Regions from separate parts of the Marinomonas sp. CT5 genome, predicted to be linked through region 1. Evidence: predicted binding sites of a transcription regulator. Region 1 holds the regulator's gene; the other holds the start of a gene.
What was found. Region 1 encodes FNR, which switches genes on or off when oxygen is low (the NO sensors DNR and NnrR bind a similar motif). Its sites were predicted from a motif close to TTGATNTANATCAA; they were not measured.
Positions count from the first base shown of each region.

Region 2: a site for FNR is predicted at 1,527-1,540, ahead of C0J08_RS11650 (cytochrome-c peroxidase). Genes of this name have one in related genera too.

Region 1 covers NZ_CP025572.1:2,361,569-2,365,477, reverse strand. The annotation lists gene hemN (oxygen-independent coproporphyrinogen III oxidase) at 1-1,278, shown strand, start outside; gene fnr (fumarate/nitrate reduction transcriptional regulator Fnr) at 1,299-2,060, shown strand; gene C0J08_RS11075 (adenine phosphoribosyltransferase) at 2,085-2,627, shown strand; gene C0J08_RS11070 (YfaZ family outer membrane protein) at 2,681-3,244, opposite strand; gene ttcA (tRNA 2-thiocytidine(32) synthetase TtcA) at 3,256-3,909, opposite strand, start outside.
Region 2 covers NZ_CP025572.1:2,481,957-2,485,865, forward strand. The annotation lists gene C0J08_RS11645 (aldo/keto reductase) at 1-89, opposite strand, end outside; gene C0J08_RS11650 (cytochrome-c peroxidase) at 234-1,412, opposite strand; gene minE (cell division topological specificity factor MinE) at 1,593-1,850, opposite strand; gene minD (septum site-determining protein MinD) at 1,852-2,661, opposite strand; gene minC (septum site-determining protein MinC) at 2,719-3,444, opposite strand; gene C0J08_RS11670 (AAA family ATPase) at 3,744-3,909, opposite strand, start outside.

The sequences.
Region 1 (3,909 bases):
AGTAAAATTGCATTAATTGATAAAATGCTAACGCCTTCACAAGCCCCTATTAGCTTGTATTTCCATATTCCATTCTGCGCCCATCTTTGCTACTACTGTGCCTGCAATAAAATAGTAACTAAGCAGTATGAAAAAGGTACTGAGTATGTGGAATTGCTTGGTGAAGAAATGCGATTAAGAAGTCTTATGCTTGATCACACAAGAAAAGTAACTCAACTGCATTTTGGAGGAGGCACCCCAACCTTTTTAACTGAAGAGTTGTTTGAAGTCTTATTCAATACTATTGAGCAGCATTTCAATCTAGTTAACGATGGTAGCCAAGACTACAGCATTGAAATCGACCCAAGAGAAATCAGCAAGCCTAAACTTAAGTTGTTAACAGAAAAAGGCATAAACCGTATCAGCATTGGTGTGCAAGATTTTGACATCAAAGTTCAAGAAGCCATTCACCGTATACAACCCGTAGACATGGTCAGAAATCTAGTCGATGACGCTAGAGAGCTAGGTATTAAGTCAATTAACTTTGATCTCATTTATGGGCTTCCGTATCAAACAATAGAAGGCTTTAAAAAAACGCTTTCACAAGTAGTTGAGTTATCACCAGATAGAATTTCGCTGTTTAATTATGCTCATTTGCCTGATCGTTTTCGCGCGCAAAAGCGCATCACAGATGACAGCTTACCTATTTCAAGTTTGAAACTTGATTTACTGAAAATGAGTATTGAATACTTGATTGCAGCCGGCTATGAATACATAGGTATGGACCACTTCGCAAAACCAACCGATAGCTTAGTGATCGCTCAGCAAGAAGGTCAACTACAACGTAATTTCCAAGGTTATACCACTCATGCAGATACTGAGCTGATTGCATTTGGTGTTTCAGCCATTAGTGACTTAAATGGTGTTTACATACAGAACCATACTGACTTATCCGAATATAGAAGCCGCATAGAAAAGGGACAATTAGCGATAGCGAAAGGATATATTAGTGATCTAGATGATAGAATTCGTCATCAAGTTATAATGACGTTGATTTCGCAGTTTGCGCTCAACACAAGCGCAATTGAACAGAAATTTAATATTCATTTCTTTGACTATTTCTCTAATGAAGTGGAAAATCTAACTCCCATGTTGGAAGATGGGATGTTATTAATTGAACGTAGTGGAGTGCAGACCACGATTCAAGTCACACCAAAGGGTAGATTATTAATACGCTGTATTTGTATGGCTTTTGATAAATATCTCAATGGCGCCATAAAATACTCAAAAGTTATATAGATCGAGATCAGGGAGATAACATGTCAATGACACACACACAGTCACGTTTTAACAGTACACTTACATCACAATGCCAAAACTGTAGTTTAAGCGCCCTCTGCCTTCCTATTGCACTGGCTGACGAAGACATTAATAGATTAGATCAAATCATCGAGCGCAAAAAACCACTTAAGAAAGGTGAGTTTTTATTCAGACAAGGAGAGCCTTTTGACTCTGTGTTTGCTGTTCGTTCAGGCACGCTAAAAACCTTCAACATCACTTCTGTTGGAGAGGAGCAAATCACTGGTTTTTATTGCCCTAGTGAGTTGGTCGGTCTTAGTGGTATAGATTCAAGCGTCTACCCTGTTTCTGCCAAAGCTTTAGAAACCACTACCGTCTGTGAAATCCCATTCAGTCACTTAGAAGAGTTGTCCTCTCAGATTCCATCACTAAAGCACCAGATTTTTAAAGTAATGAGTCGAAAAATATCGGATGATCAGCAAATGATGGTATTGCTTGGCAAAAAGAATGCCGATGAGAAAGTCGCCTCTTTTCTATTGAATTTATCCAGCCGCTTTAAAAAGCGTGGTTATTCTGCCAGCTCATTCAGACTATCAATGTCTCGTGGTGAAATTGGTAATTACTTAGGCTTAGCTGTAGAAACCGTTAGTAGGGTTATCACTCGTTTTCAAAAAAATGAACTAATCCATGTTGATGGCAAAGAAATTGAAATAATTGATTTCGAAGAAATTCAAAAACTCGTTGGGGTTGCTAGCGATTGTGGTAAAATCGCCCACATTTGATTCATACAACGAGGCTATACTGTAATGCTTTACGACGATTTTTACGTTAAATCACTCATACAAACAATAGAAGACTGGCCAAAAAAAGGTATTAGCTTCAGAGATATCACCCCTATTTTCAGCGATCCAAAAGGGATGAGAATGGTTGTTGATGCCTATGTACATCGTTACATTGGCACAGACATTACTCATATTGCTTGTATTGATGCTCGTGGTTTTTTGATTGCAGCCGTACTGGCTTACGAACTGCAAAAACCACTAATTTTAGTACGTAAAAAAGGCAAGCTTCCCGGCAAAACAATCTCACAGAAATATGCCCTGGAATACGGTGAAGCTGAGTTAGAAATTCAAGAAGGTGCGGTTGAAGCTGGCGACCAAGTATTATTATTTGATGATTTGATTGCAACTGGTGGCACCCTTTTCGCTGCAATTGAGCTACTTACTCAACAAGGTGCAAATATAAAAGAAGTAGCTGCAATCATTGATCTTCCGGACTTAGGTGGAAGCCAAAAATTGAGTGACAGTAATATTTCTGTCTTTAGCCTTTGTGCTTACGAAGGGGATTAATATAGACCTAAAAAAGGTGGCAAGAGCCACCTTTTTATCTTTTCATGTAAATATTAGAAATCTACACTAGCGCCGACAGAAAACCCATTATTGGCTATTTTACGGCTGTCATCTTCATAAATAACTGTCGTTTTACCGTAACTAATAAACGCCCTAGCATTTCGCATGGTCATATACTCTGCACGTAGCTCGTAAACATACATGTGATCTAAGTTTTTAAAAGACAATACTTCTGGAGCATAATACAAAGAGCCAAAGATACTAAGACGGTTAGCTTCAGGAAGTGTATAACGATACCAGCCACCCAAAGCAAGCGCTACAGATATATCATCATCTGGCTCCAAGTCAGCATCAATACCATACAAACGCGCACCAAGACCTACTTGTAACGGACCACTAGTATCTGAATCTTCTACTCCCAATTCAATATGTGCAGCAGTAACACTCTCGTCCTTATCATAAGAAACACCTGCACCAATACCAAACGTCCCCATATTAAAGTTAACATCACTTTTAACGGTTTCATTTGTTAATGCAACACTGGCTGTAGACGCGTTAACCAATGATGATCCTAGTATTCCAGCAGTAAGCAATAGTGCTTTATTAGTCAAATTCATTTTTAATGATCCTATAATGAAATAATATTTAGTCTATCAAAGGCATCAGGTGACTGTTTTAATTCTTTAAAATTAAATAAATTATTGTCGGCCAGATGCGATGGCACGACATTCTGAATAGCGGAAAACATTGTTTCAGTTCGACCAGGAAATTCTTTTTCCCATTTTTGCAACATGTCTTTAACAACTTGCCTTTGTAGGTTTTCTTGAGAGCCACAAAGGTTACAAGGAATAATTGGATATTCTTTTATCGTTGCAAAGGCTTCAATATCATCTTCTTTGCAATAAGCTAAAGGACGAATGACAACATGTTTACCATCATCACTTAATAATTTAGGTGGCATTGATTTTAATTTTCCACCAAAAAACATATTTAAGAATAATGTCTCAAGAATATCATCCCTATGATGACCAAGTGCAATTTTGGTGGCTCCAATTTCTTCGGCAAAACCGTACAAAGAACCTCTTCTTAAACGAGAGCATAACCCACAAGTCGTTTTGCCTTCAGGCACTATCTCTTTAACAATGCTGTAAGTGTCTCGTTCCAAGATATGAAAATCAACCCCTATCTTTTTGAGATAAGCTGGCAAAATATGCTCTGGAAAGCCTGGCTGCTTTTGATCTAAGTTAACGGCAACAATACTGAAATTTATTGGTGCGCTTGA
Region 2 (3,909 bases), 120 kb from region 1:
GCTTGATTGTTTTGGGTACCCCAAGTCATGGTACCCAAGCATACGCGAGAAACTTCTAAGCCAGTTCGGCCAAGTGGAACATATTTCATTATATTAACCCTTCATATTCTAGCGACACATACAAGATGCAAAAAATAACCAAAGGGTCAATGTAATAAATTTTTGTCTTAGTAGCCAGTTTTATCAATGAAAACAATAAGGACCTAACCAAAACAATCTAATAAATAACAACTCTAGTTATCAAGCAAAGATTCGTAACGCTGATCTGTCAGTGTTTTCAAAAAAGCCACAATGGCATCCACCCGCTGATCCGGAAGAGCAGGCCCTTTTTGCAATTCAACTAAGTCAATATTTTCAGCAACTTCTGGTTTAGCCCAAGGTTTACCTGTTTCAGGGTTTATCGTGCGTTTAGGATTATTGTACTTATCATAAAAAAGCACCACAGTTCTTAGATCCTTAAAAACACCGTTGTGCATGTATGGGCCAGTCACTGCTACATTACGCAACGATGGCACCTTAAATTTTCCAGCTTGCTTAGGGTCATCTATTGAAGGATTGTCCAATAATCCCAAATCTTTCTTATTACCATTTTGAGCCATTAAATCAGGATTTGCCGGCACTCCGATATTACGAAACTCATAATTAGTAAAAGTTTCTTGAGAATGAAGAGGCGACTTATGTAACTGATGACAAGAATTACAATTCGTGAATTGTTGAGAGAAAAACAAAGTCTTGCCCAATTCCTCTTGGGGCGTTAACGCTACCTCACCACGTAAGGACCGATCGTACTTGGAATCAAAAGGCATAAACATGGCCGTTTGCTCAAAACTGGCAATGGCATTTGTAATAGCCGCATAACCCTTAGCAGGATCATTCAAAACCCCTTCTCCATAGACAGAATTAAACAGCGTTTCATACCGCTCATTTTCTCTCACCCGATCAACCACAACAGCAGCACTTGGCATAGCCATTTCCAATGGATTTAAGAAAGGACCCTCTGCTTGCTGCGGTAACCCCGAAGCGCGACCATCTAAAAATTGACCACCGCGGTACTCGCCATTAGTCATACGATGAAACGCTGGAGAAAACGCGGCATAAGCAGCTGTCGGTGTATTGCGACCTCCCATAGAAGATCCATCACTACCTAATGAAACTGCACCAGATAATGCCTCTCTTCTTTTATCCACAAAAGCATTGCCAATATCATGGCAGGTACCACAAGACTGATTACGCTCTTTAGATAAACTGGTATCAAAAAACAGTTGAGCACCCAACATCGCTTTAGGATCTGTCGTAGCAATTGGTAGATCCGAAGATAGACGAGCAGGTTTCTTTTTTGCAACAACTTGTTTTGGTTCGCTGCAAGCTGAAAGAAATAAAGCAGTAACGACACACAGAGAAAATCGCATCATATTATCTTACTCTAAGAATCAAAATTGAATGCAACGAATCATACACCCATGGAAATCTGAGTAAAACAATGCTACTAAAAGACAAGAGATTTGACATAAAAAAAAGCACCTAATAAGACACATATCAATCATCTCGTTAGGCGCTTCTTATTTTATCAACAGCAACTTATGATAAAAATTCTAGTTTTGCTCTGGCAAAGTCACATTTAGCTCCAACACAGAACAATCATCCGTATTATCAAGCTGTATCTGCACGTCTTCACTGCCGATATTTACATACTTACGAATCACATCAATAATTTCCTGCTGCATTTGTGGCAAGTAATCAGGTTGATGACGCTTACTACGCTCGTGAGCCACAATAATCTGCAATCTGTCTTTAGCAACCGATGCGGAAGTTGGCGCGCTTTTGCTTTTGAAATAATCAAAAATTCCCACTCTAACCTCCTAACAATCGTTTGATGAAGCCTTTTTTCTGAACTTCTAAGAAGCGTAACGGACGTTCTTCACCCATCAAGCGATCAACAGCATCCATATAAGCAAGACCTGCTTCAGAATCAGTATCTAAAATCACAGGTGTACCTTGGTTAGAGGCTTTTAATACCGCTTCAGATTCAGGGATAACACCCAGCAAAGGAACTGCTAGAATATCTTCAACATCAGAAACGCTTAACATCTCACCCAAAGCAACACGATTTGGATGGTAGCGAGTTAAAAGCAAGTGCTCCTCAATGGCCTCTTTACCCTCTTCCGCTCGTTTTGATTTACTTTGTAAAATACCCAAAATACGGTCTGAGTCACGTACCGAAGAGACCTCAGGGTTAGTGACAACAATCGCTGCGTCAGCAAAGTACAGGGCCATTTGAGCCCCTTTTTCAATACCAGCCGGAGAATCACAAATAATGTAATCAAACTCCTTGGCAAGCTCTTCAAGCACCCACTGTACACCCTCGATCGTTAACGCATCTTTATCGCGAGTTTGTGAAGCAGGCAAGATAAACAACTCTTTGGTGCGTTTATCTTTGATCAGGGCTTGAGAAAGTGTCGCCTCTTTGTTGATAACATTAACAAAGTCATAAACCACACGACGCTCACAACCCATAATCAAATCAAGATTACGCAGACCCACATCGAAATCGATAATAACGGTTTTATGACCCTTCAACGCAAGACCAGTCCCAATCGCAGCACTGGATGTTGTCTTACCAACACCACCCTTGCCCGATGTGACTACTATAATTTTTGCCAATGCTATATCCTCCGACACACTCAAATTGAGTCTATCTAACAAATTAAATAATAAACTTTAAAGCGGTACGATTTCTAAACTATCGTCAACTAATAACACTTGCGCGCTGTCTTTCCAAACGATATTTTGCAGCGCATCACTCAACATAAAATTACCCGCAATAGAAACCAATTCGGCCTCCAAGCTTTTGCAAAAAATTCGTGCGTCCACATCACCTTTAACACCCGCTAATGCGCGACCACGTAATGCTCCATAAACATGGATATTGCCATCCGCAAGAACTTCAGCACCAGCACTGACCTGATTAAGAATGATCAAATCACCTTCCGCATAAACTTGTTGTCCAGAACGAATCGGCTTGGTAATAACCTTTGTCGATTGGGGGACCAAGCGTTCTTCTACTACAGTTTTGACAACCACATCCGGACTAACCTCTTCCTTAACAGCAGGAGAGACATTAATCGACCTTGCTTTACTGGCAGGTAATAAAGGAATCGTTACCGAAGCATTCCAAACGGGCAATGCCTCAGGATCACAACGCCAACCAATGACACCAAGACCAAGATCATTTACAGACTTAATCAGCTCCTCAAACTCTTCCAAACGAATACCGCGCTTCATTTTTGAAATATCAATGATGATCGGTGCTTGATTGAAAAAATTCGGGACCTGATTAATCTTCTCTTTTAAATGAAACACAATGTCATCTAATGAGAAAGTTTGAATTTCTAATAAAATCGTCGTAACGACGCTTCCTTTGAGTCGGAAGCCTGAGTCTGTCATGCAAACTTTCCTTTTTTAATCGCTTAAATGGCTCTAATTACAACAAGCCACGCTGATAGCTCACTATCAGCGCTAAAAATCTATTCTAACAAGCTGAATGATTAAAGAAAGACACCTCTACAATGTCTTTACATTCTCTAAAAATCCGTAGCTGCTCTTTTGCAGTGCTAAGAATAACGCAAAATGAACAATAATGAACGTAAGATTAAGCATTTGATTTAATTAATATTTTACAACTTACTTACATACTTGTTCCCATAAAACTGGGGAAAACTTTTGCACCATCAAAGCCCAGCAAATCACGGAGCATTATCTAACCCATCCGCAGATTGCACAGCAAACTCCGAAGACAGACGACTTACTCCTAGCCCGCTTTGTTTAGTGAGCTTAATTTGTACTGGAATACGTTCTTTTAACGCACTGATATGACTGATAATACCAATGGTTTTACCTGATGAATGCAAG